Regions from separate parts of the Pseudomonas sp. FG6 genome, predicted to be linked through region 1. Evidence: predicted binding sites of a transcription regulator. Region 1 holds the regulator's gene; each other region holds the start of a gene.

Region 1 (9,857 bases):
TCACGCAGCAATGTCAGCGCAACCATTTGCCCGACCGCCTGCTCCGAACCGTAGCTGGACAGGATGTTGAACCCCTGCAGTGCCAGCACCATGCCGATGAAGATCCCGGAGACCACGATGATCACCAGGGACATCACGCCCACCGAGTGCAATTGCTTGACCAGCAGGCCAAAACCGCCGCCCGTCGAGTTGCGCCCCAGCAAGGCGTGCATCAGGAACAGCGAGGAACGACCCAGGACGGCCAGCACGTCGATGCCGGAGCGACCGAACAGGCGAATTCTTTCTATCAGTGATTTGTTGCGCATCAGCGCTTCCCCAGCAGGTCGGTGCGGTAATCCGTGGCCGGAAAATGGAACGCCACCGGGCCGTCCGGATCCCCCTTCATGAATTGGTGGATGCGCGGGTTGTCGGAGTTCATCAGTTCCTGAGGCGTGCCCTGCCCCAGCACCTGGCCATCACCGACGACATAGATGTAGTCGGCAATGCTCGCGGTTTCGGCCAGGTCGTGGGAGACCACGATGCTGGTGATGCCCAACGCATCGTTGAGCAGGCGGATCAGGCGCACGAGCACGCCCATGGCAATCGGGTCCTGGCCGACGAAGGGCTCGTCGTACATGAGGATCTTCGGGTCCAGGGCGATTGCCCGGGCCAGGGCGACTCGGCGCTTCATGCCACCGGAAAGCTCGTCCGGCATCAGGTCGAGGGCGCCACGCAGCCCGACCGCCTGCAACTTGAGCAGGACGATGTCGCGGATCATCTCCTCCGGCAGGTCGGTATGGACCCGCAGGGGAAACGCCACGTTCTCGAAGACATCGAGGTCGGTAAACAGCGCGCCGCTCTGGAACAGTACACCCATGTGCTTGCGTGCATCGAACAGGTCGCTGCGCGACAGCTTGGGAAGATTCTGGCCATTGACCCAGACTTCACCGGCGCTGGGGCGCAATTGGGCGCCTATCAGCCGCAACAGGGTGGTCTTGCCGCACCCGGAAGGCCCCATGATGCCGGTCACCTTGCCACGGGGTATGCGAATATCGATGTCATTGAAAATGCTGCGCGTCCCTCGCTTGAAGGACAATCCCTTCAGCTCGACCGCGTAGGCGTTGTCGGCACTCATCTAAACTCCTTGCGATGCAGCCTCACATTCGAGTGCCCTGGCCTGCCGGCAGGCGCCGGCACCGCCGGGCACGCGAACCGGCGGCGAACTATATCACTGCAACAGCCCCGCGCCCAAGGCCGTCACCACGCCTGTTAAGCCTGATCCAAGGTAAAAAGCAACATTCCATGTCGAGCCCGACGGCCCCTTCGAACAAGCCCATGACGAACTTACGTGAGGGAATTGTTCATTGCCGCTATAATCGCCGCCTTTTCATCAGGCTATACGATTTCTGACATGAGCCAATCCAGCGACCTGATTCAATCGGCACAACGTACCATCCGCCTCGAACTCGAAGCCGTGCAAGGCTTGCTGCCCCATATCGACGCTGATTTCGTACGCGCCTGCGAGATGATTCTGGCCAGCAAGGGCCGCGTCGTCGTGGTCGGCATGGGCAAGTCCGGGCACATCGGCAACAAGATCGCCGCCACCCTGGCCAGCACCGGCACCACGGCGTTCTTTGTCCACCCGGCCGAAGCCAGCCACGGGGACATGGGCATGATCACCCGCGACGACATTATCCTGGCCCTGTCCAACTCCGGCTCGACCAATGAGATCGTCACCCTGCTGCCGTTGATCAAGCGCCTGGGCATCCAGTTGATCAGCCTCACCGGCAATCCGGATTCGCCACTGGCCAAGGCCGCCGAGGTGAACCTCAACGTTCATGTCGAGCATGAAGCCTGCCCGCTGAACCTGGCGCCGACCTCCTCCACCACCGCCGCGCTGGTCATGGGCGACGCCCTGGCCGTGGCCCTGCTGGAAGCCCGGGGGTTCACCGCCGAGGACTTCGCGTTCTCCCACCCCGGTGGCGCCCTTGGTCGTCGCCTGCTACTGAAAGTCGAGAACGTCATGCACGCCGGCCAGGAACTGCCGCAGGTGCAACGCGGCACGCTGCTCAAGGACGCGCTCATGGAGATGACCCGCAAGGGACTGGGCATGACGGTGGTCCTGGAGGCCGACGGCAAGCTCGCCGGGATCTTCACCGACGGCGACCTGCGCCGCACCCTGGACCGCACCATCGACATCCACAGCGCGACCATCGAGCAAGTCATGACCCCCCACGGCAAGACCGCCCGCGCCGAGATGCTCGCCGCCGAGGCCCTGAAAATCATGGAAGACCACAAGATCAGCGCCCTGGTGGTGGTCGACGCCGAAGACCGCCCGGTAGGCGCCCTGAACATGCACGATTTGCTGCGTGCGGGAGTGATGTAAATGAACACAGACCTGTTGCAACGCGGCAAGGCGATCAAGCTGGCGGTGTTCGATGTGGACGGCGTGCTGACCGACGGTCGCCTGTATTTCCTCGAAGACGGCAGCGAGTTCAAGACCTTCAACACCCTCGACGGCCAGGGCATCAAGATGCTGATGGCCGCCGGCGTGCAAACAGCCATCATCAGCGGCCGCAAGACCCCGGTGGTCGAGCGGCGCGCCAAGAACCTCGGCATTCCCCACCTTTATCAGGGGCGCGAGGACAAACTGGTGGTGCTGGACGAATTGCTGGGCCAACTCAACCTGAGCTATGAACAGGTCGCCTACCTGGGTGACGACCTGCCGGACCTGCCGGTGATTCGCCGGGTTGGCCTGGGCATGGCGGTCGCCAACGCGGCCGGTTTCGTACGCGAGCACGCCCACGGCGTCACCACGGCACGAGGCGGCGAAGGCGCGGCCCGTGAATTCTGTGAACTGATCCTGCGCGCCCAGGGCCGCCTCGAAGCGGCCAACGCCGCGTACCTGTGAGCCATTTATGCTGAGCAAAAAGATTCGCACCATCGTGGTGTTCGGCTGCATCGCGGCGATATTCGCAGCGGTGGGCTACTGGAACATCAGCCCGGAACGCTTTCTCGACCAGCCGGCAGCGGCGGTCGAGGAGCGCATCGACTGGTATGCGACCAACACCCATACCCTGCAATACCTGCCCGACGGCAAGGTGCAGTACGAAATGACCGCCGACAAGGTCGATCACATCAAGGCCACCGACATCAGCCTGGTCACCCAGCCTGACCTGAACATGTTCCGCGGCACCGAGTTCCCATGGCATGTGCAGAGCGAGCACGCCGAGGTCAACTCCGGCGGCACCGAAGTAGAACTGATCGACTCGGTGCGCGTCGCGCGAACCGATGAGAAGAACCGTACGACCATCATCACCAGCACGCGCATGACCGTGTTCCCACAGCAGCAATATGCGCAGACCGAGCAACCCGTTAGAATCGACGGCGCCGGCGGGGTATCGACCGGCATAGGAATGAAGGCGTATTTGAAGGAAAGCAGGATACACCTGCTCTCGAAAGTAAGAGGACAGTATGAAGCTCGCTAAAACCCTCCCTATTTTGCTCAGTCTGGGCGCAGCACTGGGAAGCGCGAGCGCCTGGGCTCTTCCCACCGACCGCGACCAGCCGATCCGCATCCAGGCCGACGACGCCCAGCTGGACGACAAGAACGGCATCGCCACGTACAAGGGCGATGTCATCATCACCCAGGGCTCGATGAAGGTGACCGGCAATACCGTGACCATCACCCGCACCCAGTCCGGCGACATCGACGTGGTGACCTCGGTGGGCAACCTCGCCTATTTCGAGCAGTTGCAAACCGCAGGCGACACCAAGCCAGTCCAGGGCTATGGGGTGACCATCCAGTATCACGCCTCCCAGGACCGCGTCGTACTGATCGACCGCGCCAAGGTCGTCGACAAGGACGGCAACGTGACCCAGGGCGAGAAAATCGTCTATGACACCAACAAGAAGCTGGCCAGCGCCGGCCGCGCCACCGGCAACAAAGTGACCGAGCAGCGGCCGCGGATCGACATGGTGATCCAGCCTAAAAAGAAAACCGAGCAAAAGGCCCAGTAAATGGCAACTCTGAAAGCTCAGCACTTGGCCAAGAGCTACAAGAGCCGTCAAGTCGTACGTGATGTCAGCCTGTCCATCGACAGCGGCCAGATCGTCGGCCTGCTCGGCCCCAACGGCGCGGGCAAGACCACCTGCTTCTACATGATCGTGGGCCTGGTCCAGGCCGACCAGGGTCGCGTACTGATCGACGACCTGGACGTCAGCCACCAGCCGATGCACGGTCGGGCGAAGGCGGGTATCGGCTACCTGCCGCAAGAAGCGTCGATCTTCCGCAAACTGTCGGTTGCCGACAACATCATGGCCATCCTCGAGACCCGCAAGGAGCTCGACAAGGCCGGTCGTCGCCAGGAACTGGAAAGCCTGCTGCAGGAATTCCACATCAGCCACATCCGTGACAACCTCGGCATGAGCCTGTCCGGTGGCGAGCGACGCCGCGTGGAGATTGCCCGGGCCCTGGCCACCGCACCGAAGTTCATCCTGCTCGACGAACCCTTCGCCGGTGTGGACCCGATCTCGGTCGGCGACATCAAGCAGATCATCCACCACCTCAAGGCCAAGGGGATCGGCGTACTGATCACCGACCACAACGTGCGTGAGACACTGGATATCTGCGAAACCGCCTATATCGTCAACGACGGCCAACTGATTGCCGAAGGCGATGCCGAAACCATCCTGGCCAACGATCTGGTCAAGGAAGTGTACCTGGGCCATGAGTTCCGCCTGTAAGCGCAAAGTGTCTGGCAAATCGTCCCGGCGCCGCTAAATTTTATTATGGCGGCGCCCTAGGCAAACACTTCAGTTTCAGGCATATAATTTGCTTAAGTTTGGCGCTCCGGCGCCCTGTAGTGGATGGCGCATGTGCGCCGGCGAATAAGGTGTTAAGCCCCTGCCATGAAACCATCGCTAGTCTTGAGAATGGGCCAGCAGCTGACGATGACACCGCAGCTGCAACAGGCCATCCGCCTGCTCCAATTGTCGACCCTGGACCTGCAACAGGAAATCCAGGAAGCGTTGGAGTCCAATCCGATGCTCGAACGCCAGGAAGAAGGCGACGACTTCGACAACTCCGACCCAATGGCCGATAACGTCGAGCAAAAGCCCAATACCGAAGCCCCGGAACCGTCCTACCAGGAAGCCGCCCCAACGGTGGACAACCTCGAGGAAGGCGAGTGGAACGAACGCATCCCCAACGACCTTCCGGTCGACACGGCCTGGGAAGACGTCTACCAGACCAGCGCCAGCAGCCTGCCAAGCAGTGACGACGACGAGTGGGATTTCACCACCCGCACGTCCGCCGGCGAGAGCCTGCAAAGCCACCTGCTGTGGCAATTGAACCTGGCGCCGATGTCCGACACCGATCGCCTGATCGCCGTCACCCTGATCGACTGCATCAACAACCAAGGCTACCTGGACGAGACCCTCGAAGAAATCCTCGAAGCCTTCGACCCTGAGCTGGATATCGAGCTGGACGAGATCGAGGCCGTCCTGCACCGCATCCAACAGTTCGAGCCGGCCGGCGTCGCCGCCCGCAACCTGGGCGAATGCCTGTTGCTGCAACTGCGCCAGCTGCCCGCCAAGACACCTTGGCTGACCGAGGCCAAGCGACTGGTCACCGATTTCATCGACCTGCTGGGCGGCCGCGACTACAGCCAACTGATGCGACGCATGAAGCTCAAGGAAGATGAGCTGCGCCAGGTGATCGAGCTGGTCCAGAGCCTTAATCCGCGACCGGGCTCGCAGATCGAGTCCACCGAACCCGAATACGTCGTGCCCGACGTGATCGTGCGCAAGCACAACGATCGCTGGCTGGTGGAGCTCAACCAGGAGTCGGTGCCCAAGCTGCGGGTCAACGCCCAATACGCAGGCTTCGTCAGGCGTGCCGACACCAGCGCCGACAACACCTTCATGCGCAACCAGTTGCAGGAGGCGCGCTGGTTCATCAAGAGCCTGCAAAGCCGCAACGAGACCCTGATGAAAGTAGCCACCCAGATCGTCGAGCATCAGCGCGGCTTCCTGGAGTACGGCGACGAAGCGATGAAACCGTTGGTCCTGCATGACATCGCCGAAGCGGTGGGCATGCACGAGTCGACAATTTCCCGGGTGACCACCCAGAAATTCATGCATACCCCTCGGGGTATCTATGAGCTGAAATACTTTTTCTCCAGCCACGTCAGCACCTCCGAAGGCGGCGAATGCTCGTCCACGGCCATCCGCGCGATCATCAAGAAACTGGTGGCTGCGGAAAATCAGAAAAAGCCGTTGAGTGACAGCAAGATCGCTGGTTTACTGGAGGCACAAGGCATTCAGGTGGCCCGCCGTACCGTCGCCAAGTACCGCGAATCCCTCGGGATCGCACCTTCGAGCGAACGCAAGCGGTTGATGTAGCGGGCCCCGCCACAGCGTTCCAGTGGCAGGCATTTCTGCCTGCCGCTTTATGCACTGGCAACGAAGGAGAAGCTGTATGCAAGTCAACATCAGTGGACACCAACTGGAAGTGACCGAACCCCTGCGCACCTACATCGGCGAAAAACTCGACCGATTGGAAAGGCATTTCGACAAGATCACCAATGTGCAAGTCACGATGAACGTCGAGAAGCTGCTGCAGAAAATCGAAGCCACGCTGCATATCCCCGGCGGAGAAGTGGTTGCGAACGCAGAGCACACAGACATGTACGCCGCGATTGACCTGCTGACCGACAAGCTGGATCGCCAACTTAAAAAGCATAAGGAAAAGACCCAGAGCCTCCTCCAGGGCGCGACCGGTCGTTAACCCCCTCAATCCATGATCCGACTAGAAACCATCCTGACCCCCGGCCGTTCCCAGGTGAACGCGCCGGGTGGCAGCAAGAAAAAAGCCCTCGAACAAATCGCCAACCTGATCCACCGGGAAGTACCGGATCTGGAAATGCAGGATGTCTTCGAGGCCCTGGTTGCCCGTGAAAAACTCGGTTCCACCGGTTTTGGCAACGGCATCGCCATTCCTCACTGCCGCCTCAAAGGTTGTACCGCGCCCATCAGTGCGCTACTGCACCTTGAAGCCGCCATAGAGTTCGACGCCATCGACGGCGCACCGGTCGACCTGCTGTTCGTGCTGTTGGTGCCGGAAGCGGCGACCGATGCGCACCTGGAGCTGCTGCGCCAGATTGCCAGCATGCTGGACCGCAAGGAAGTGCGCGAAAAACTGCGCAGCGCACCGAATAACGAAGCCTTGTACCAGGTTGTCCTGGACGAGCAGAACGGTCACTGAACATGCGCCTGATCATCGTCAGCGGCCGCTCCGGCTCCGGTAAGAGTACCGCCCTCAACGTCCTTGAGGACAACGGCTACTATTGCATCGACAACCTGCCGGCCGGCTTGCTGCCGGAACTGGCCGAACGCGCACTGATCAATACCGAGCTGGCGCAACCGCTGGTGGCGGTGTCCATCGATGCCCGCAACCTGCCGAGCCATCTGTCGCGCTTCCCGCAATTGCTCGAAGAAGTCCGCAGCCGGCACATCCAGTGCGACGTGCTGTACCTGGACGCCGACGAAGAAACCCTGCTCAAGCGTTTTTCCGAAACCCGTCGTCGCCACCCCCTGAGCAACGCCAGCCGTTCCCTGGCCGAAGCCATCGAGGACGAGACCCAACTGCTGGGCCCCATCGCGGACCTGGCGGACCTGAAGATCAACACCACGAACCTGAACCTGTACCAGTTGCGTGACACCATCAAGCTGCGCCTGCTGAACCAGCCGGAGCCGGGTACCGCATTCCTGGTGGAGTCGTTCGGTTTCAAGCGTGGCATGCCGGTGGACGCCGACCTGGTGTTTGACGTGCGCTGCCTGCCCAACCCGTATTGGAAGCCGGAATTGCGTGAGCAGTCCGGGCTCGACCAACCGGTGATCGACTATCTGGCCGCCCAGCCGGATGTCGAAGACATGTTCCAGGACATTTCCAGCTACCTGCTCAAATGGCTGCCGCGCTTTGCCGCGAGCAACCGCGCCTACGTGACGATCGCCATCGGCTGTACCGGTGGTCATCACCGCTCTGTCTACCTGACCGAACGCCTGGGTCAGCTCCTGCAACAGTCCCTGAAGAACGTCCAGGTTCGCCACCGCGACCTCAGCTAAAGGATCCACATCGCGATGCCTGCTCGGGAAATTGAAATCATCAACAAGTTGGGCCTGCATGCCCGGGCATCGGCCAAGTTCGTCGGGGTGGCGGGCCAGTTTCCCGAGACCACGATCCGGGTTGGCCGCACGCCCGAGACCACGGTCGATGGTAAAAGCATCATGGCAATGATGATGCTCGCCGCCGGCAAGGGCACCAAGATCCACTTGGCGACCGAAGGTGAACAGGCGCAGGAAGCCATGGATGCCCTGGTGGCCCTGATCAACAATTACTTCGACGAAGGCGGTTGATCGCCCCTGGCCGATGCAGGCTTGAAAAGGATGAGGCTGCTTCGAGCTAGGCTTGAGGCAGGCTTGAGGCAGGCTTGCTTGAGGTAGGCTTGCTGTAGGCTTGCTTGAGGTAGGCTTGCTTGAGGTAGGCTTGCTGTAGGCTTGCTGTGGCGAGGGAGCTTGCTCCCGCTGGGCTGCGCAGCAGCCCCCAAGCTTTTTGCGGTTGCTTCGCAACCGAGCGGGAGCAAGCTCCCTCACCACAGAAGGTTCTGCGAACCCAAAAAAGGCGCGCCATCCAAAGGACGGCGCGCCTTTTTCATTGCGGCCAGGTCAGCTACCCGCCACCGTCATCCGCTCGATCAACACCGAACCTGTGCGAATGTTGCTGCGCAGCTCCAGGTCGCTGCCCACGGCCACGATCTGCTTGAACATGTCGCGCAGGTTACCGGCGATGGTCACTTCCTGGACCGGGAACTGGATCTCGCCGTTCTCGACCCAGAATCCCGCAGCACCACGGGAGTAATCGCCGGTCACCATGTTCAGGCCATGGCCCATCAGTTCAGTTACCAGCAGGCCTCGCCCCATTCGCCGCAGCAAGGCGGCCTGGTCTTCATCGCCGTGGGTCACGAACAGGTTATGCACGCCACCGGCATTGGCAGTGCTCGGCATGCCCAGCTTGCGGCCCGAATAGGTGCCGAGGATGTAGGACACCAACTCGCCGCGCTCGACGAACGGCTTGGCATAGGTGGCCAGGCCATCACCGTCGAACGCCGAGCTGCCCATGGCCTGCACCAGGTGCGGACGTTCGTCGATGGTCATCCATTCCGGGAACAGCTTCTGGCCCAGTGCGCCCTCGAGGAACGAGGACTTGCGATACAGGTTGCCGCCGGACACCGCCGACAGGAAGCTGCCGAACAAGCCACCGGCCAGCTCGGCCGAAAACAGCACCGGTACTTCACAGGTCGGTACGGGTCGTGCGCCCAGGCGACTGGCCGCCCGTTGCGCGGCTTTCTGGCCGATGCTCACCGGGTCGGCCAGCAAAGTGCCCTGGCGGTTCACGTCGTACCAGTAATCGCGCTGCATCTGGCCGTCGGCTTCGGCGATCATCACGCAACTGAGGCTGTGGCGAGTAGATGCATAACCGCCGATGAAACCGTGGCTGTTGCCATAGACCCGGCAACCCTGGTGAGTGTTGAGCGTCGTGCCGTCGGCGTTCTTGATCCGGCTGTCGGCGTCGAAAGCCGCCGCTTCACAGCGCAGCGCTTGCTCGATGGCCTGTTCAGGGCTGATGTCCCAGGCATGGAACAGGTCAAAATCCTTTTGCTCCTTGCACATCAGCGCGGCATCGGCCAGGCCCGAGGCTTCGTCTTCAGAGGTGTGCCTGGCAATCGCCAGGGCCGCGGCGACGGTTTCGCGAACGGCGTCCGGGCCGCTGGCCGAAGTGCTGGCCGAGCCCTTGCGCTGGCCAACGTACAAGGTGA
Region 2 (9,857 bases), on a different contig from region 1:
CGAACGACTCATCCACCACCCAGCCGAGTGCCAGGCCCAACAGCGTCAAGATCCATTGCATGGTCGATATCCCTAAGCAGCCCGTTGCGGGCAGAACCGGGGTGATTCGGTGCCTGGCTCAGTCTAGTGGAAACCCCCAAACCCTGTGGGAGCGGGCTGTGTGGGAGCAAAGCTTGCTCGCGATCCAGGCGCTGCGGTCCTCAAGAGACCGCGGCGTTTTCATCGCGGGCAAGCCTTGCTCCCACACAGCCCGCTCCCACATTGGATTGTCGGCGCTGCCAATAACTGAGCCCGGCCACACAGCCCGGCAAAACTGGCGCCTAGTATATCGACGAAGCCCAACCGCCGTTGGGCTTCGCTCACATTTCTAGCAGCCTCCTTACTTCAGGGCTTACTCCAAGGCTCACTCCAGCGCTTTCCAGATATCGGTGGCGTACTCGCGGATGGTCCGGTCCGAGGAGAACCAGCCCATGCGCGCCGTGTTCAACACCGCCGAGCGCCACCACTGCTTGGGATCATGCCAGCGCTCTTCGACCCTGGCCTGGGCGTGCCAGTACGAGTCAAAGTCGGCGCAGACCAGGAAGCGGTCGTAGTTCACCAGCGAATCCACCAGCCCGGTGTAGCGCATCGGATCGTCCGGCGAGAACACCCCGCCGCGAATGGCCTGCAACACATCGCTGAGGCGATGAGACGCGGCGATGTCCGGTGCGGCGCTGAATTCGCCGTTTTGTTTGCGCGCTTCCACCTGCTCCGCCGTCAGGCCAAAGATGAACATGTGCTCGCCGCCCACGCGCTCGTGCATCTCCACGTTGGCGCCGTCCATGGTGCCGATGGTCAGCGCGCCGTTGAGGCCGAACTTCATATTGCTGGTACCGGAGGCTTCGAAGCCGGCCGTGGAAATCTGCTCCGACAAGTCCGCCGCCGGGATGATGCTTTCGGCCAGGCTGACGTTGTAGTTGGGCAAGAACACCACTTTGAGCAGCCCGCGCACGGTCGGGTCGTTGTTCACCACCCGGGCGATGTCGTTGGTCAGCTTGATGATCAGCTTGGCCTGGTGATAGCTGGCGGCAGCCTTGCCGGCGAAGATCTTCACCCGCGGCACCCAGTCCACTTCCGGCTCGGCGCGGATCGCCTGGTACAGCGCCACGGTGTGCAACAGGTTGAGCAATTGGCGCTTGTATTCATGGATCCGCTTGACCTGCACGTCGAACATCGCCGCCGGGTTCACGGCGATGCCCAGTCGTTCGTGGATCAGGTAGGCCAGGGCCTTCTTGCTGTGCAGGCGCTGCTCGGCGAACTGCTTGCGGAACGCCGGCTTGTCGGCAAACGGCTCCAGCTCGATCAAGCGTTCCTCGGGATTGTCGAGCACGCTCGGACCCAGGGCATCGACCATCATCGACGTCAGTTCGGCGTTGGCCTGGAACAGCCAGCGGCGGAAGGTGATGCCGTTGGTCTTGTTGTTGATCCGCTCCGGATAGAGCTTATGCAGCTCGGCAAAGACCGTGCTGCGCATCAGTTGCGTGTGCAGGCCGGACACGCCGTTGACGCTGTGGGAGCCCAGGAACGCCAGGTTGCCCATGCGCACCCGGCGACCGTTGTCCTCTTCGATCAGCGACACCGAGCGCAACACGTCGAAATCATGCACGCCCTTGGCCCGCAGCGAGTCGATGTGCTGGGCGTTGATCAGGTAAATGATCTGCATGTGCCGCGGCAGCATGCGCTCCATCAGCCCCACCGGCCAGGTTTCCAGGGCCTCGGGCAGCAACGTGTGGTTGGTGTACGACAAGGTGTCCTGGGTGATCTGCCAGGCGGCGTCCCACGCCACGTCGTAGACGTCCACCAACTGGCGCATCAACTCGGCCACGGCGATGGACGGGTGGGTGTCGTTGAGCTGGATCGCCGCGTGATCGCCCAGGGTCAGCACCGAGGTGTGCATGTTGCGATGGCGACGCAGCAAATCCTGCAACGAAGCGGAGACGAAGAAATACTCCTGGCGCAGGCGCAGCTCCTGGCCGGCCTCGTTGCTGTCGGCCGGGTACAACACGCGGGAGATGCTTTCAGCCCGGGCCACCTCCGCTACCGCGCCCAGGTGGTCGCCGGCATTGAAGCGCTCCAGGTGCAACTCCTCCATGGCCCGGGCGCGCCACAGACGCAGGGTGTTGACGCTGGCCCCGCGCCAACCCACCACCGGGGTGTCGTAGGCAATGGCCCGCACGGTTTCCGCCGGGGACCAGACCTGGCGGGTCTTGCCGGCTTCGTCGGTGACGGTCTCGACGCTGCCACCAAAGCCGATCGGGTAGACCACTTCTGGCCGTTCGAACTCCCACGGGTTGCCGAAGTCCAGCCAGTGCTCGGTTTGTTCCTGCTGCCAGCCGTCGACGATTGCCTGGCGAAACAGACCGTGCTCATAACGAATGCCATAGCCATGGCCGGCAATGCCCAGGGTCGACATGCTTTCCATGAAGCACGCCGCCAGCCGGCCGAGGCCGCCGTTGCCCAACGCCGCGTCGGGTTCGAGCAGGCGGATACGCTCAAGGTCCACGCCCAGTTCGGTCAGGGCTTCGCGGGCGGTGTCAAGCAGGCCGAGATTGCTCAGGCTGTCGTAGAGCAAGCGCCCGATGAGGAATTCCAAGGAGAGGTAGTACACCCGCTTCTGGCCTTTGCGGTAGATCTGCCGCGTGTGGTCCATCCAGTGCTCGACCATGTGGTCGCGGGCGGCAAGGGCAATGGCTTCGAACCAATCGTGATCGAACGCGTGATCAGGGTCCTTGCCGACGGCGTAGGTGAGCTTGGTCAACACCGCATCGCGAAATGCAGCGACTTCAGCTTCGCGAACAAGTGGTTCTTGAGTCATTGATAAGACCTCGAACGAACATGAAATTGTCTGAGCCTAGACGGTCTGACAGACGGTACAGGCTCTTGGTTCGGTGGATTTGCCGTCAGCGTCGGAGAATCGGCGTCATGCAATGGCCGGATGGTCGAATGGATGCAGGGGCCGTGCCGATCCAGCCGAGGTTTTGCCCGAATGAAAAAAAACCGGCGGATGGTCGTTCAAAATTTCACCCGTCCCGGTATGATCGCGCGCCCTGAGGCATGCTGGTAAACACCGATGATGAAGCCCAACCTGATCGCCGCCGCGGAAATCGACCGACTCGATACCTGGGCCAAGTACTCCGCCCCGATGTGCGGTTCCTGCGTGTCGAGCTGCTGCACGCTGCCGGTGGAGGTCAAGATCAAGGACCTGATCCGGATCGGCATCGTCGATGAGTTCGAGCTGGGCGACCCGCCGAAGAACATCGCCAAGCGCCTGCAAAAGGAAGGGATCGTCGAGCGCTACAACCAGAAATCGGAAATCTTCACGCTCCAGCGCATGAGCAACAACGATTGCCTGTATCTGGACCGCAAGAGCCGTTTGTGCACCATTTACGAGAAGCGCCCCGACACCTGCCGCAACCACCCGCGCGTGGGCCCACGGCCTGGCTACTGCGCCTACAAGCCCAAGGAAGTGGAGCGCGAGCGTAATTCGCGAACGCTGGATCGGTTCTGATCGACTGCCGCCATCGCGAGCAGGCTCGCTCCCACAGAGGTCTTTGGTCGGTCGCAAATTTTGTGAACGGCATAAGCCCCTTGTGGGAGCGGGCCTGCTCGCGATAGGGCCCTGACAGACGCCGCATAATCTCCAGGCATAAAAAAACGCCCCCGATCTCACGACCGGGGGCGTTTTTCATTCAGCTAGAACAATCAGTTCTTGGCTTTCTTGGCAGCGCGGGTACGCTCGCCTTCGTCCAGGATCTTCTTGCGCAGGCGAATCGACTTCGGCGTCACTTCGCACAGTTCGTCGTCCTGGATGAATTCCAGGGCCTGTTCCAGGGTGAAGCGAACAGGTGGAACCAGGGCGATGGTTTCGTCTTTGCCCGAAGCACGCATGTTGTCGAGCTTCTTGCCCTTGGTAGGGTTGACGCCCAGGTCGTTGTCACGGCTGTTCAGACCTACGATCTGGCCGTTGTAGATTTCCTGGCCGTGCTCGACGAACAGCTTGCCACGCGCCTGGAGGGTTTCCAGGGAGTAGGTCAGCGCCTTGCCGGTTTCTACCGATACCAGAACACCGTTCTGACGGCCGGACATGTGGCCGGACTTCATGGTGTCGTAGCGATCGAAGATCGAGGTCAGGATGCCTGCACCGTTGGTCAGGGTCAGGAACTGGTTACGGAAACCGATCAGGCCACGAGCCGGGATGTTGTACTCCAGGCGCACACGGCCCTTGCCATCCGGCGACATGTTGGTCAGGTCGCCCTTACGCAGGCCCATCTCTTCCATGACCTTGCCCTGGGATTCTTCAGGGATGTCGATGGTGACGTTTTCGAACGGTTCCTGCTTGGTGCCGTTGACTTCGCGGATGATCACTTCAGGACGGCCCACGGCCATCTCGAAGCCTTCACGGCGCATGGTTTCGATCAGTACCGACAGGTGCAGCTCACCACGGCCGGAAACCTTGAACTTGTCAGCCGAGTCGCCTTCTTCAACGCGCAGTGCCACGTTGTACAGCAGCTCCTTGTCCAGACGTTCCTTGATGTTACGGCTGGTCACGAACTTGCCTTCTTTACCGCAGAATGGCGAGTCGTTGACCTGGAAGGTCATGGAAACGGTTGGCTCGTCGACGGTCAGCGGCTTCATCGCTTCGACAGCGGTCGGGTCGCACAGGGTGTCGGAGATGAACAGCTCTTCGAAACCGCTGATGCACACGATGTCGCCGGCAGCAGCTTCTTCAACGTCCACACGGTGCAGACCGTGGTGGCCCATCAGCTTCAGGATACGGCCGTTGCGCTTCTTGCCTTCGGTGTCGATGGCGACAACCGGGGTGTTCGGCTTGATGCGACCACGGGCGATACGGCCCACGCCGATCACACCCAGGAAGCTGTTGTAGTCCAGCGCCGAGATTTGCATCTGGAACGGACCGTCACGGTCAACGGCAGGGGCCGGTACGTTGTCGACGATCGACTGGTACAGCGGAGTCATGTCGGGAGCCATGTCGGTGTGGTCCAGACCGGCGATGCCGTTCAGGGCCGAGGCGTAGACGACTTGGAAGTCCAGCTGTTCGTCGGTGGCACCGAGGTTGTCGAACAGGTCGAAGATCTGGTCCAGAACCCAGTCAGGACGCGCGCCCGGACGGTCGACCTTGTTGATCACGACGATTGGCTTGAGGCCGGCTTCGAACGCTTTCTTGGTCACGAAGCGGGTTTGCGGCATAGGGCCGTCCTGGGCATCGACCAGCAGCAGCACGGAGTCGACCATCGACATAACGCGCTCTACTTCACCACCGAAGTCGGCGTGGCCGGGGGTGTCCACGATGTTGATGTGGTAGCCGTTCCAGTTGATGGCGGTGTTTTTTGCCAGGATGGTAATGCCGCGCTCTTTTTCCTGGTCGTTGGAGTCCATCACGCGCTCGTCGTTGAGCTCGTTGCGCTCCAGGGTGCCGGATTGACGCAAGAGTTTGTCTACCAGGGTGGTCTTACCATGGTCAACGTGGGCAATGATGGCGATGTTGCGTAGATTTTCGATCACTTGTGTATCTCGATCAGAGGATTCGGTGTGCTGACAGGTCGTGGCAGCGATTTACGTTGAGTCCGACAAGCCGTTACAGCCTGCCGGCGGCGTCGGGGGGCCGGTGACGCAGGCCACAGGCAAACAGCCCCGGGCACTTAGCTCGGTCGATAAACGCGCACATTGGCATGCCCCTCACTGAGCAAATGGTGGGCATGCAGGCGACTCATCACGCCTTTGTCGCAATACAGCAGGTACTGGCGAGTAGGGTCCAGTTCCTTGAAACGCGCGTTCACTGCATAGAACGGCATCGTTTTTACTTCGACACCGGCGACGCTCAGCGGGTCATCTTCAGCATCGTCCGGGTGACGGATATCGATGATGATCTGACCGGCGAGCGCTTCGCCGACTTCTTCAATCTGCAAATCCTGGCCCAATTCGTCGATCACGCGATCGATCGGCACCAGCCGGGCGTTCTCGAGCGCACGCTCGAGCACCGCCATGTCGAATTCTTTCTCTTCGTGTTCCACACGCCCACGCTTGGCCGCCGTCTTCGGATTGACCGAAATGACCCCGCAGTACTCCGGCATATGCCGGGCAAAATCACCGGTACCGATCTTGTCGGCGGTGTCGATGATGTCCTGCTTGTGGCTGGCGATCAGCGGGCGCAGCACCAGCTTGTCGGTGACGCAATCGATTACCGACAGGTTCGGCAGCGTCTGGCTCGATACCTGGGAAATCGCCTCGCCGGTCACCAGTGCATCGATGTGCAGGCGCTCGGCGATGCTGGACGCGGCACGCAACATCATACGCTTCAAGATGACGCCCATATGACTGTTATCGACTTTGCCGAGGATCTCGCCCAGAACTTCTTCGAACGGTACGCTCACAAATAACACGCGCTGGGAGCTGCCGTACTTCTTCCAGATGAAGTGCGCCACTTCCATCACGCCCAACTCATGGGCACGCCCCCCCAGGTTGAAGAAGCAGAAGTGGGCCATCAGGCCGCGCCGCATGATCTGGTAGGCAGCCACGGTGGAGTCGAAGCCCCCGGACATCAGCACCAGGGTCTGTTCCAGCGAGCCCAGCGGATAACCACCAATGCCGTTGTGTTGGCTATGGATCACGAACAGCCGCTGGTCGCGAACTTCGATGCGCACTTCGATTTCCGGTTCCTTCAGGGAAATACCGGCTGCACCGCACTGTCGGCGCAGCTGGCTGCCGACGTATTTCTCCACGTCCATCGAACTGAAAGGGTGCTTGCCGGCGCGCTTGCAACGCACCGAGAAAATCTTGCCGGCCAGGGCGTCGCCATAGTGAAGTTTGCATTTGGCGAGGATGTCGTCGAAATCCCCCAGCGGGTACTCATCGACCTGCAGGAAATGCGCGATGCCCGGCATGCAGGCCAGGCGCTCGGTCATTTCCTTCAGGATCCGGGGTTCGCTGACCCGGGTCTCCAGCTCGAGGTTGTCCCACACGCCGTTCACCACCACGACCGGGTCCAGATCACGGAGCACGGCACGGATGTTCTTGGCCAACTGGCGGATGAAACGCATCCGGACCGGGCGGCTCTTGATGGTGATCTCGGGGAAGACTTTTACGATTAGTTTCATGAAAAACAGCGCGCGAACGGCCAGCCGAAAAAGGGGGGCGCGGATTATAGCGGAAATTGCTCAAGGTTTGACCAATTAATGTGCAGATGGTTTTTAGTGCACCAAAACAGGTCATAACCTCGTTTTCGCGCCACATTGCGGTGCGCAATTGTTCGACAATCCGCTATACCTACCCTCCAAGAGCGTGGATTTGGTGCAAAACACCCATGCTGGGGCACTGGCATGCAAATTGCTCCCTTGTGAGGCAGGTTGCCTTGGCAGAGGATTCGCGCCGGCATCACTTATCGTAGGGCACACCATTACCGCCCGAAGCCACCCGGAGGACATATGTCGAAGTCGGTTCAACTCATCAAAGATCATGACGTCAAGTGGATTGATCTGCGCTTCACTGACACCAAAGGCACTCAACATCACGTGACCATGCCGGCCCGTGATGCACTGGATGACGATTTCTTCGAAATCGGCAAAATGTTCGACGGTTCCTCCATCTCTGGCTGGAAAGGCATCGAAGCCTCCGACATGATCCTGATGCCGGACGACGAAACCGCCGTCCTGGACCCGTTCACCGAAGAGCCGACCCTGATCCTGGTCTGCGACATCATCGAACCGTCCACCATGCAAGGCTATGACCGCGACCCACGCGCCATCGCCCACCGTGCCGAGGAATACCTGAAGTCCACCGGTATCGGCGACACCGCTTTCTTCGGTCCTGAGCCTGAGTTCTTCATCTTCGATTCGGTCAAATTCAAGTCCGATATCTCCGGCTCCATGTTCAAGATCTTCTCCGAACAAGGTTCGTGGATGTCCGACCAGGACGTAGAGGGCGGTAACAAAGGCCACCGTCCAGGTATCAAAGGCGGTTACTTCCCGGTTCCACCGTTCGACTTCGACCACGAAATCCGTACCTCCATGTGCAACGCACTGGAAGAAATGGGCCAGACCGTGGAAGTTCACCACCACGAAGTGGCGACTGCCGGCCAGAACGAAATCGGCGTGAAGTTCAACACGCTGGTCAAGAAGGCTGACGAAGTCCAGACCCTGAAGTATGTCGTGCACAACGTTGCCGATGCCTATGGCCGCACCGCGACCTTCATGCCGAAGCCACTGTACGGCGACAACGGTTCGGGCATGCACGTTCACGTGTCGATCTCCAAAGACGGCAAGAACACCTTCGCTGGCGAAGGTTATGCCGGCCTGTCGGACACCGCCCTGTACTTCATCGGCGGCATCATCAAGCACGGTAAGGCCCTGAACGGCTTCACCAACCCGTCGACCAACTCCTACAAGCGTCTGGTTCCAGGCTTCGAAGCTCCGGTAATGCTGGCCTACTCGGCTCGCAACCGTTCCGCCTCGATCCGTATCCCATACGTGAACAGCCCTAAAGCCCGCCGTATCGAAGCGCGCTTCCCGGATCCGGCTGCCAACCCATACCTGGCCTTCGCTGCACTGATGATGGCCGGCCTGGACGGTATCCAGAACAAGATCCACCCTGGCGATGCCGCTGACAAAAACCTGTATGACCTGCCGCCTGAAGAGGCCAAGGAAATCCCACAGGTTTGCGGCAGCCTGAAAGAAGCCCTGGAAGAGCTGGACAAGGGCCGTGCGTTCCTGACCAAGGGCGGCGTATTCAGCGATGACTTCATCGACGCTTACATCGCACTGAAAAGCGAAGAAGAAATCAAGGTTCGCACCTTCGTACACCCACTGGAATACGAGCTGTACTACAGCTGCTGATCCGGTAGCGCCGCCACGCACGGCGTGAAAAAAAGAGGCCTCCTTCGGGAGGCCTTTTTCATGGGCGCCCGTTGGGTGCATGATGCTCGCCGCCCCCACAAGGAAGACGAGACTTGCCCATGACCTTGCACTTGAAACTCTGCCTGGCCCTGTCTGCCACCCTGCTGGCCTGCGCCGCCGAGGCCGCCCCAGCACCCGCCGCCCTTGCCCCGTTACTGGCCAGCATGGAGGAACGCCTGGCCATCGCCGACCAGGTGGCCTTGAGCAAATGGGACAGCCACAAAGCAGTGGAAGACCGCCAGCGCGAACGCGAGGTGATCGCGGCCGCCGTCGCCCAGGCGCCCACCTACAAACTGAGCGGCGAAGCCGTGGAAGCATTCTTCGCCGCGCAGATTGAAGCCAACAAACTGGTGCAGTACGCCCATCTGTCCGACTGGCACCTGCAAGGCAAGGCCCCGGACGCCCCGCGCCCGGACCTGGTAGGCCAGATCCGTCCGCAACTGGACCAATTGCAAAAACGCCTGCTGAAACAACTGGCGGACTTCACCCCTTACCGCGCCGACCCGCAATGCCCGCAATGGCTGGCCCAAGCCACCCACGACGCCCGCAAGGAGCCGCTGCGCCAGCTGGCGCTGGTCCGGGCGACTGCTGAGCTGTGTGTGTTCAAAGGCTAAAGCAACACCTTTCCCACATTGGGATCCATGGCGCTCCAGGCATCCACTCCCAGTACAACAACTTGGGCCAACCGCCCCACCTGACCTATGCTGCAACCCATCACTTTTCGCTTTCGGTCGATTTTCCATGGGGCGCGGCTTTTCAATCATGCTGTTGTGGCTGCTGGCACTGCCTGCAGCCGCGCAGATCTATAAGTACACCGATGCCGAGGGCAACACCGCCTACAGCAACCAGCCGCCACAAGGCGTACCGGCCCAGACGATGGATTTGCCACCGCTCAACAGCATCGAACGC
Region 3 (9,857 bases), on a different contig from region 1:
GTGCTGTTTGTGGCCGGCTTCTTTTGTTCGCTGATGCAGTTCTGCCTGTACCCCTTGGCGGTGGCGTTTTCCAACGACCATGTCGAGGGCGATCGGCGGGTGTCGCTGACGGCCATGCTGCTGGTGACCTACGGTGTCGGCGCCAGTGTCGGGCCGCTGGTGGCCGGGGTGCTGATGAAGCTGTTTGGCAGCCAGATGCTGTATGCCTTTTCGGCGTTCTTTGCGTTGGTGCTGGTGTGGCGGATCCGGCCGAAAGCGGTGACGAACCTGCATCAGGTCGACGATGCGCCGCTGCATCACGTGGCCATGCCGGACAGTATGTCGAGTTCACCGTTGGTGGCGTGTCTCGATCCGCGGGTGGATGAGCAGGTGGTGCAGGAACAGATGCAGGCCCCGCTCGACGCTGAGACTGACCCTGAATCCATGGCTGAAACCGAAGCTGTGGCGCAGGCTGAGGGCGCAGACCACGAAAAGCCTTGAACCGGGCATAAAAAAACGGGCAGTCCCGCAAGGGCTGCCCGTTTTTTATGGGGGTGTCAGAAGTCGTCTTTATCGAAGCGACGGGCTTCGCGTTGCAACTGGTAAACGAAGCGCTCCACCTGCCGCTGTACCAGGCCACTGATGTTGTGGAAGCGCACGCCGGCGAACGTGGTGTTGATCCTTTCTTCGAAGTGCAGGTAGCGCAGCTCGACCGGCGCGGTCATGTTGCCAAAGGGCAGGGCGGCGATGAAGCGCTCGTACACCTGGCCCAATTGCAGGCGCTCGGTGATGTCGCCATCGAAACGCAGTTTGCAACCGGTTGCAGAGATGTCCAGCAGCTTGCCGTCCACCGGGGACTTGAGTTTCTCGCCACCGAGCTCGACGTTCACCAGTTGCGCCAGTTTCAGGGCAGCACGGAAGGCGTTGCGACGCTGGTGGTAGACCACTTCGTCGGGCAGGGCGCCGCGATAGCAGCGACCGTCCTTGGATTCATCGATGGTCAGTTGGCCTTTGCCTTCCCAGGCGATGCGCACGCCCTCGTGGAAACCCTCGACACGGAACGGCTCGCCCGCCAACAGGAAACGCTCGCCGTCGCGGGGAATCATTTCGTCCAGGGCGAGGGCGTTGTTTTCGCGATCGACGTCCACCAGATAGCTCTGGAAGCGCTGGCTGCGTTCGTGAAAGGTGATGATCAGCGGGTCGTGGCTATCTTGCAGCATCCGCAGGTTGCCAGAGATTTCCAGGGGCGTGCTGAGGACCTTGGGGGGCTGCGGAGTATCATCCGCGTTTGAGGCATTGAACACGGGGGTCAATCTCCAGGCAAAAAACGACTACGTATGTCCGGCATTTTGCCAGCATGTATCGCGCGTTGATAGGGCGCAAGCATGGTTCGTTTCATGCCTGGCTGAGCGGGCGATGCTTGACCATCCGGGCGGTCGAGCCGCGGGCGTCATAGAGTGAAGGGATTTCCCCGCCGTTGAGAATGCGCAATTGGTTGGCCGTGGCGGCCTGCTGGACCTGGATCGACTGGCCATTGCGCGCGTTGGCGGCCTGGCACTGGGCGAGCAGATCATTGAGCGCTTTGCTCTGGGACAACAGCTGATCCCCCATCGACGACTGGCTGGCCAATTGCTCGAGGCCGTCGTGATTGGCGGGCAGGTTGAGGCTGGCGAGAATCTCGCTGCGCTTGCGGCCATGCTGGTCGAGCAAGATGATCAATGCCTGTTTCTGCGCCAGGATATTCTCCAGCAGGGGCATGTCGCGACCGTGCAGTGCCAGGGATTCGGCTTGCAGCAATTCCAGCAATTGTTGCACTGGAACAAAGTCGTCGGTGATCAGTTGCAATAAAGTCGTGTCGTGCATGGCTGGCCTTGGGTCTTAAGCGTCCAAAAGCCTGGCGCCGGCGGCGGCCTAGCGCTGGGCTTCGAAGTTGAGCAGTTTGCTGGCTACGCGGTTGCTGTCGACTTTATAGCTGCCATCGGCGATAGCTGCTTTCAACTCGGCCACACGGGCGTTGTCGACGACAGGTTGATCGCGCAGCTTGTCAGTGACCTTCTGCAACTGCTGAGCCTCATTGCTGAGGTGTACCGACTCTCCGGTGCTGACCTGTTCGGCCGGGGTAGACAGCGGCGCGGATTTGCCGGTTTCGGCGGTTTCCTTGCTGGCGCTGGTACGCGTAGTGCCTGTCAGCGGTGAAGAGCTGTTTAAACGATTGAAATCGATGACCATGGTAAAAAACCTCTGGGTATTTGGACGCTTGCCATGTTTTCGGCCATTCCCAAAATAACTTTAGGCCCATCATTCGATGAGCGTGCGCACGTCTGCGCTAGCCTTTGCATAAGGCACAGTCTAGGGAACAGCGAGGGCAAGCGCCAGCTTTCTACCCTTTCCATCTGATCGCTACATGGCCACTTCCACCTGGCCTGGGGCCATCACCTGCGCCTTGATAACCCGTTGTGAGTTAAGGTTTTTTACTCGTATCTGTTCACGCATGCCGCCATTGGACAGGGCCTCGCCCGGCATGCGCACGGCCAGGGTGCCGCTGCGGGCGGTGATGACCACCTGATCACCCTTGCGGACCACTTCGGCCTGCTCCAGGTGCACCAGGGTGACGATCTGATCGGCGACCATTGGTCGGACAAGTTTTTGCCCGATGGCCTGGTCGACGGAAGTCAGGAAGCCCTGGGTGATCTGGCTGACGTCCCGCTCGCGCAGCACCACGTCCTGAGGCTCGACGATCCCGGCCCGCTTGAGCGGACGGGTGGTGGTGACAATTTCCCGGAACAGGTGCACTTGAGCCGGTACGAACACGGTCCACGGCGCGGCGCTGTCGCAACGAACCTTGACGGTGACGCGGCCCAGGGGCGTGGCCGGGCTCTCCAGCGAAGCAGTCAATTCCTTGTCGCACATCGGCATGCGCAGGCGGGGGTCCAGCTGGTTGACTTCGATTTCGTAGCGACCTTCGGTTTGACTGGTTGCCAGGTAGTCTTCTACGGTGAATTCAAGAAAGCCCTGAGTGACGCCGATAAGGAGATCAGGCAAGGTAACCGGAGCCGCGGCAAGGGCAGGGCCGCCCGAGGTGAACAGACAGACAGCCAGCAGCGCACCGAGCCAGTGGCGGCAGTGAGTGGTCAGGCGTCGAGAAAATGTCGTTTGTGCGTTCATGCCGGTTCAATAGCAAGCCCCGTGCCGTTTAGTGATGAATGCGCGTCGGACACATTAGCGTTAGGCTCGTTACGAAAAGTCTTGAGACGAAGGTCAGGCAAGGCGAAAACAGCCGAGGAAGCGCAGTGTACTGGAGTACATGAGCATTCCGAGGCTGTTTTCAACGCAGCATGAACGAGTCTCAAGGCTTTTCGTACAGAGCCGTTAGGTAGGAGTCAGGGCATGGCGGGAGTAATGGATTCGGTAAACCAGCGCACGCAGTTGGTCGGTCAGAATCGCCTGGAGCTGTTGCTGTTCCGTCTTGACGGCCAGCAAATGTATGGGATCAACGTGTTCAAGGTCCGTGAGGTGCTGCAATGCCCCAAGCTGACCCTGATGCCCAAGTCCAGCCCCGTTGTGTGCGGTGTGGCGAATATCCGGGGTGCGACCATTCCGATTCTCGATCTGGCGATGGCCACCGGTTCCGGTGGGTTGCTGGACCAGAGCAATCCGTTTGTGATCATCACCGAGTACAACACCAAGACCCAGGGTTTCCTGGTGCGCTCGGTGGAGCGCATCGTCAACATGAACTGGGAAGAGATTCATCCACCACCCAAGGGCACCGGTCGCGACCACTACCTGACGGCAGTGACGCGGGTCGACAACCAACTGGTGGAAATCATCGACGTGGAGAAAATCCTCGCCGAAGTGGCGCCGACCCCGGAAACGATTTCCGTGGGTGTGGTGGATGCCGAAACGCAGCACAAGGCGGTGTCTATGCGGGTGCTGACCGTCGATGACTCGTCGGTGGCGCGCAAGCAGGTGACCCGTTGCCTGCAAACGATCGGCGTCGACGTGGTGGCGCTGAACGACGGACGGCAAGCCCTGGATTACCTGCGCAAGCTGGTCGACGAGGGCAAGAGGCCGGAAGAGGAGTTCCTGATGATGATCTCCGACATCGAAATGCCGGAGATGGACGGGTACACGCTGACGTCGGAGATCCGCAGCGACCCGCGTATGCAGAAGCTGCACATCATCTTGCATACGTCATTGTCCGGGGTCTTCAACCAGGCGATGGTCAAGAAGGTCGGTGCCGATGACTTCTTGGCGAAGTTCCGGCCCGATGACCTGGCGTCCCGGGTTGTCGAGCGGATCAAGGCAGCAGAATAAAGGTCGGGCGCGTGGTGCGCCCGGCAAGTCAACACAATGAAAGAGGCGGTATCTTGTCTACGGGTAATTTAGATTTCGAACAGTTCCGGGTCTTCCTGGAAAAAGCCTGTGGCATCTTGCTGGGTGAGAACAAGCAGTACCTGGTGTCGAGCCGTCTCAACAAGTTGATGGAGCAACAGGGCCTCAAGACGTTGGGCGAGCTGGTACAGCGTATCCAGAGCCAGCCACGCAGCGGCTTGCGCGAGATGGTGGTGGACGCGATGACCACCAACGAGACCCTATGGTTTCGCGACACCTACCCCTTCGAGGTGTTGAAGAACAAGGTGCTGCCGGCGGCCATCAAGGCCAGCCCGGGCCAGCGCCTGCGGATCTGGTCGGCAGCCTGTTCGTCGGGGCAGGAACCCTATTCGCTGTCGATGTCCATCGATGAGTTCGAGCGGACCAACATCGGCCAGTTGAAAGGCGGTGTGCAGATCGTCGCCACCGACCTGTCCGGGACCATGCTCAATAACTGCAAGACCGGCGAATACGACAGCCTGGCCATTGGCCGTGGTCTGTCGCCGGATCGCCTGCAACGCTACTTCGACCCCAAGGGGCCGGGTAAATGGGTGGTCAAGGCGCCGATCAAGAATCGCGTGGAGTTCCGTTCCTTCAACTTGCTGGACAGCTACGCCAGCCTGGGCAAGTTCGACATCGTGTTCTGCCGCAACGTGCTGATCTACTTCTCCGCCGAAGTGAAGAAGGACATCCTGATGCGCATCCACAGCACGCTGAAGCCGGGCGGCTACCTGTTCCTGGGCGCCTCCGAGGCGTTGAACGGTTTGCCGGATCATTACCAGATGGTCCAGTGCAGCCCTGGGATCATTTATCAGGCGAAGTGATGGGCTTGAGTGGTCAAAAAACGGGAGTCCTCCAAGGCTCCCGTTTTTTTATGCTTGCCGATTTCCCCCAATCACCTCCATTCCCTGTGGGAGCAAGCCCGCTCCCACAATTGGAGTGTCATTGCCTTTAAGAAGCGGCAGAAAAGCGGCGTCCGGCGGAAAACCGTTGCCGCTTTTCTGGCATTGCCGCCTTGCCGGTGCCCGCAAGGCCCCGGTTTATGGGGTTTTTGAAAGTGGCACGAGGCTTGCTAAAGCCTGCCTACGTACATTCTGGTCACCCAAAAGGTTTGCGCCATGAGCATCAGCTTCGATAAAGCGCTCGGTATCCATGAAAAGGCCCTGGGCTTCCGCGCCCAACGTGCCGAAGTCCTGGCTAACAACATCGCCAACGCCGACACCCCGAACTACAAGGCTCGGGACCTGGATTTCTCCAAAGTGCTCGCCGAGCAGAACGAGAAAGCCCAGAACGGCACCTTCGCCCTGAACATGACCAATAGCCGTCATATCGAAGCCGAAGGCCTGGGTAACGGCGACGAATCGCTGATGTATCGCACGCCGATGCAGCCGTCGATCGACCAGAACACCGTGGATGCTCAGCTGGAACAGTCCAACTACGCGGAAAACTCCGTGAACTTCCAGGCCAGCTTCACCCTGCTCAACAGCAAATTCAAAGGGCTGGTATCGGCCCTGCGCGGAGAGTAATCCATGTCGATCGCGAGCGTATTCAACATCGCCGGCAGTGCCATGAGTGCCCAGACCACTCGCCTGAACACCGTCGCCAGTAACATCGCCAACGCCGAGACCGTTTCGTCGAGCATCGACCAGACCTACCGCGCCCGTCACCCGGTATTCGCCACCATGTTCCAGGGCGGCCAGTCCGGCGGCAGCGATTCGCTGTTCCAGGAGCAAGCCGCCGCCGGACAGGGCGTGCAGGTGCTGGGCGTGGTCGAAGACCAGAGCAACCTCGAAGCACGTTATGAGCCGAACCATCCGGCTGCCGATGCCAAGGGCTACGTCTACTACCCGAACGTCAACGTCGTCGAAGAAATGGCCGACATGATTTCCGCCAGTCGTTCCTTCCAGACCAACGCCGAAATGATGAACACCGCCAAAACCATGATGCAGAAGGTCCTGACCCTCGGTCAGTGATAAGGGGCGAATCACATGAGCGTTACCAACACAACCGGTGGTTTGAGCCTCAACGAGATCCTGGCCAACTCCTCCGTCAAGACGCCCACCACCACTGATGGCCTGGCCTCGGCGACCGGTGCGGTGACCGGCAAGAAAGAGCTCGGCAAGGATGCGTTCCTGCAGCTGCTGGTCACCCAGCTGAAAAACCAGAACCCGCTGGAGCCCCAGGACAACGGTGCGTTCGTGGCCCAACTGGCACAGTTCAGCAGCCTGGAAGGCATCACCACGCTCAACACTACGGTGAGCGGAATCGCCGGCAACTACAACTCGTCCCAGGCCTTGCAAGCCTCGTCGCTGGTGGGGCGTTCGGTCATTGCCCCGGGTAACAAGGCGGTGGTCGACACTTCCAAGAGCCTCAATGGCACGGTGGTGGTGCCCACGGCGGTGTCCGCCCTGGCGCTCAAGGTCGTGGACAAGGACGGCAAGACCGTTCGCACCATCGACATGGGCAGCCAGAGCGCCGGCAACTCTGCCTTCATCTGGGATGGCAAGAACGACGCAGGCACGACGGTCGAAGCGGGCACCTACACCTTCCAGGCCTCGACCACCATCGACGGCAAGGCCACGTCGCTGATCACCAACCTGCCGGCAACGGTCAGCAGCGTGACGATCAGCCAGACGGGCGGTGAACTGATGCTCAACCTCGCCGGGCTGGGCAGCATTGCCCTGTCCAAAGTACAAACTATTGGTATGTAGAGCCGACTAACCCGGCAAAAGGAGTGACACATGTCTTTCAACATCGGCCTTAGCGGTCTCTACGCAGCCAACAAGCAGTTGGACGTGACCGGCAACAACATCGCCAACGTGGCCACCACCGGTTTCAAATCGTCCCGCGCGGAATTCGAAGACGTCTACTCGGCCACCAAGCTGGGCTCGGGCAGCAAGACCGTCGGCAACGGCGTGCGCCTGGCCAACGTTTCCCAGCAGTTCGGCCAGGGTGACGTGAACAACACCGGCAACGTGCTGGACATGGGTATCCAGGGCCAGGGCTTCTTTGTCCTGGATAACAACGGTTCCCTGAGCTACACCCGTGCGGGTACCTTCAAGACCGACAAGGACGGTTTCATCACCAACACGGATGGCACGTCGCGCCTGCAAGGCTATGGCGTGGATGCCAACGGCAACATCCTCAACGGCATCCTGACCGACCTGCGCATCGACACTTCCAACCTGCCGCCGCAGGCCACCAGCCTGGTGTCGTCGACGATCAACCTGAACTCCACGGCGACGGCTATCAGCCAGGCGGCGCCGTACAAGTTCGACCCGGCCGATACTGCCACTTTCACCAAGCAGTTCACCACGCCGGTCTACGATACCCAGGGCAACCAGCATTCCATGGACCAGTACATGGTCAAGACCGGTTCCAACACCTGGGATGTCTACACGCTGATCGATGGTCGAAACCTGGACGGTAGCTCGCCGACGGCTGCGGCCACGTTGGCAGTACCTTCGACGATGACCTTCAACTCCAGCGGCAAGTTGGTCCAGGTCAGCACGCCGCCTGCGACCATCAACAGTGATCTGGTGCTGACCGGTTGGGTACCTGGCACTGTTACCAATGGCGTGTGGGCCGCTAACGGCGCCGGTTCGTCGAATATTACGGTGTCCATGGCCAACACCACCCAGTTTAACGCCGACACCGCCCGGTCGATTCCGACCCAGAACGGTTACGCCACTGGCCAGATCACCAACCTGACCATCGACGGCAGCGGTGTGTTGCTGGCCAACTTCAGCAACAACCAGACCAAGCCGATCGGCCAGCTCGCGCTCGCCAGCTTCACCAACGAGCAAGGCCTGCAGCCAGTAGGCGGCACCAGCTGGAAGGAAACCTTCGCTTCGGGTATCCCAGGCTACGACGCTCCGCAAACCGGTACCCTGGGTTCGATCGTCTCCAACTCCCTGGAAGAGTCCAACGTCAACCTGACCAACGAACTGGTCGAACTGATCAAGGCCCAGAGCAACTACCAGGCGAACGCCAAGACCATCTCCACCCAGAGCACCATCATGCAGACCATCATTCAGATGACCTGATGCCGATGGTGGCTTGAGCGCTGCACAAAAAGCCCCTCGCGAGAGGGGCTTTTTGTTGTGGATGTCCCGTCATCGCGGGCAAGCCTTGCTCCCACAGAAATTGGTGGTGGAAACAAGGCCTATGACCGCCACAGATCCCTGTGGGAGCTGAGCTCGCGATGAGGCCAGTTCAGGCGCCACCTTTCTCCAGGCAAAAGAAAACCCCCGATAAACCAGCGGTCTATCGGGGGCTTTTTCAGCAAGCGCCTTTACGCGCTCACCCGCTCAGCTTATTGGCAAGCTTCGCAATCCGGCTCGTCGATCGCGCAGGCTTTTGGCACTGGCGCCGGACCTGCTGGAGCAGCCAGGACCGAATCGTCACCGTGGTTGCCGCCGCTGGAAACAGCGTTCAGCTTGCCGGTGTTGATGGTCGACTTCTCGGTGCTGGTGGCGGCCAGGGCACGGAGGTAATAGGTGGTTTTCAGGCCACGGTACCAGGCCATGCGGTAGGTCACGTCGAGCTTCTTGCCCGAAGCGCCGGCGATGTACAGGTTCAGCGACTGAGCCTGGTCGATCCACTTCTGGCGACGGCTGGCGGCGTCGACGATCCACTTGGTGTCCACTTCGAACGCGGTGGCGTAGAGCGCCTTCAGTTCTTGCGGGATGCGCTCGATCTGCTGCACCGAACCGTCGTAGTACTTCAGGTCGTTGATCATGACCGAGTCCCACAGGCCGCGGGCCTTGAGGTCGCGGACCAGGTACGGGTTGATCACGGTGAATTCGCCCGACAGGTTCGATTTCACATACAGGTTCTGGTAGGTCGGTTCGATCGACTGCGACACGCCGGTGATGTTGGCGATGGTGGCGGTCGGTGCGATGGCCATGATGTTGGAGTTACGGATGCCTTTCTGCACACGGGCGCGAACCGGTGCCCAGTCCAGGGATTCGTTCAGGTCGACGTCGATGTACTTCTCGCCACGCTGGGCGATCAGGATCTGTTGCGAGTCCAGCGGCAGGATGCCCTTGGACCACAGCGAACCCTGGAACGTCTCGTACGAGCCGCGCTCGTCGGCCAGGTCGCAGGAAGCCTGGATCGCGTAGTAGCTGACCGCTTCCATGGACTTGTCGGCGAACTCTACAGCAGCGTCGGAGCCGTACGGGATGTGCTGCAGGTACAAGGCGTCCTGGAAGCCCATGATGCCCAGGCCGACCGGACGGTGCTTGAAGTTGGAGTTCTTCGCTTGCGGCACCGAGTAGTAGTTGATGTCGATCACGTTGTCGAGCATGCGCACGGCGGTGTTCACGGTGCGTTGCAGCTTGGCGGTGTCCAGCTTGCCGTTGACGATGTGGTTCGGCAGGTTGACCGAGCCCAGGTTGCAGACCGCGATCTCGTCCTTGTTGGTGTTCAAGGTGATTTCGGTGCACAGGTTCGAGCTGTGGACCACGCCCACGTGCTGCTGCGGGCTGCGCAGGTTGCACGGG

Evidence for each region. The regulator sigma-54, encoded in region 1, starts transcription at its own class of promoters, with help from an activator protein. The targets are predictions, from matches to a motif close to ANTGGCATNNANNTTGCTNT.
Region 2: glnA (type I glutamate--ammonia ligase) is a predicted target of sigma-54. The motif match lies at 7,371-7,390, and genes of this name have one in related genera.
Region 3: flgA (flagellar basal body P-ring formation chaperone FlgA) is a predicted target of sigma-54. The motif match lies at 3,154-3,173, and genes of this name have one in related genera.

What each region holds. Positions count from the first base shown of each region.
Region 1 is NZ_JBMDJD010000014.1:118,880-128,736, reverse strand. It holds gene mlaE (lipid asymmetry maintenance ABC transporter permease subunit MlaE) at 1-305, opposite strand, end outside; gene ACODSJ_RS11790 (ATP-binding cassette domain-containing protein) at 305-1,114, opposite strand; gene ACODSJ_RS11785 (KpsF/GutQ family sugar-phosphate isomerase) at 1,391-2,365, shown strand; gene ACODSJ_RS11780 (KdsC family phosphatase) at 2,366-2,890, shown strand; gene lptC (LPS export ABC transporter periplasmic protein LptC) at 2,898-3,467, shown strand; gene lptA (lipopolysaccharide transport periplasmic protein LptA) at 3,454-3,999, shown strand; gene lptB (LPS export ABC transporter ATP-binding protein) at 4,000-4,725, shown strand; gene ACODSJ_RS11760 (RNA polymerase factor sigma-54) at 4,891-6,384, shown strand; gene hpf (ribosome hibernation-promoting factor, HPF/YfiA family) at 6,461-6,769, shown strand; gene ptsN (PTS IIA-like nitrogen regulatory protein PtsN) at 6,782-7,246, shown strand; gene rapZ (RNase adapter RapZ) at 7,249-8,106, shown strand; gene ACODSJ_RS11740 (HPr family phosphocarrier protein) at 8,122-8,397, shown strand; gene pmbA (metalloprotease PmbA) at 8,707-9,857, opposite strand, start outside.
Region 2 is NZ_JBMDJD010000002.1:78,251-88,107, forward strand. It holds gene ACODSJ_RS01590 (DUF2339 domain-containing protein) at 1-61, opposite strand, end outside; gene ACODSJ_RS01595 (glycogen/starch/alpha-glucan phosphorylase) at 404-2,854, opposite strand; gene ACODSJ_RS01600 (YkgJ family cysteine cluster protein) at 3,110-3,547, shown strand; gene typA (translational GTPase TypA) at 3,742-5,562, opposite strand; gene thiI (tRNA uracil 4-sulfurtransferase ThiI) at 5,700-7,154, opposite strand; gene glnA (type I glutamate--ammonia ligase) at 7,482-8,888, shown strand; gene ACODSJ_RS01620 (chorismate mutase) at 9,008-9,562, shown strand; gene ACODSJ_RS01625 (DUF4124 domain-containing protein) at 9,690-9,857, shown strand, end outside.
Region 3 is NZ_JBMDJD010000051.1:5,959-15,815, reverse strand. It holds gene ACODSJ_RS23020 (MFS transporter) at 1-480, shown strand, start outside; gene ACODSJ_RS23015 (flagellar brake protein) at 537-1,283, opposite strand; gene ACODSJ_RS23010 (flagella synthesis protein FlgN) at 1,375-1,842, opposite strand; gene flgM (flagellar biosynthesis anti-sigma factor FlgM) at 1,891-2,208, opposite strand; gene flgA (flagellar basal body P-ring formation chaperone FlgA) at 2,380-3,144, opposite strand; gene ACODSJ_RS22995 (chemotaxis protein CheV) at 3,367-4,293, shown strand; gene cheR (protein-glutamate O-methyltransferase CheR) at 4,347-5,174, shown strand; gene flgB (flagellar basal body rod protein FlgB) at 5,469-5,876, shown strand; gene flgC (flagellar basal body rod protein FlgC) at 5,880-6,323, shown strand; gene flgD (flagellar hook assembly protein FlgD) at 6,339-7,061, shown strand; gene flgE (flagellar hook protein FlgE) at 7,092-8,396, shown strand; gene ACODSJ_RS22965 (ribonucleoside-diphosphate reductase subunit alpha) at 8,666-9,857, opposite strand, start outside.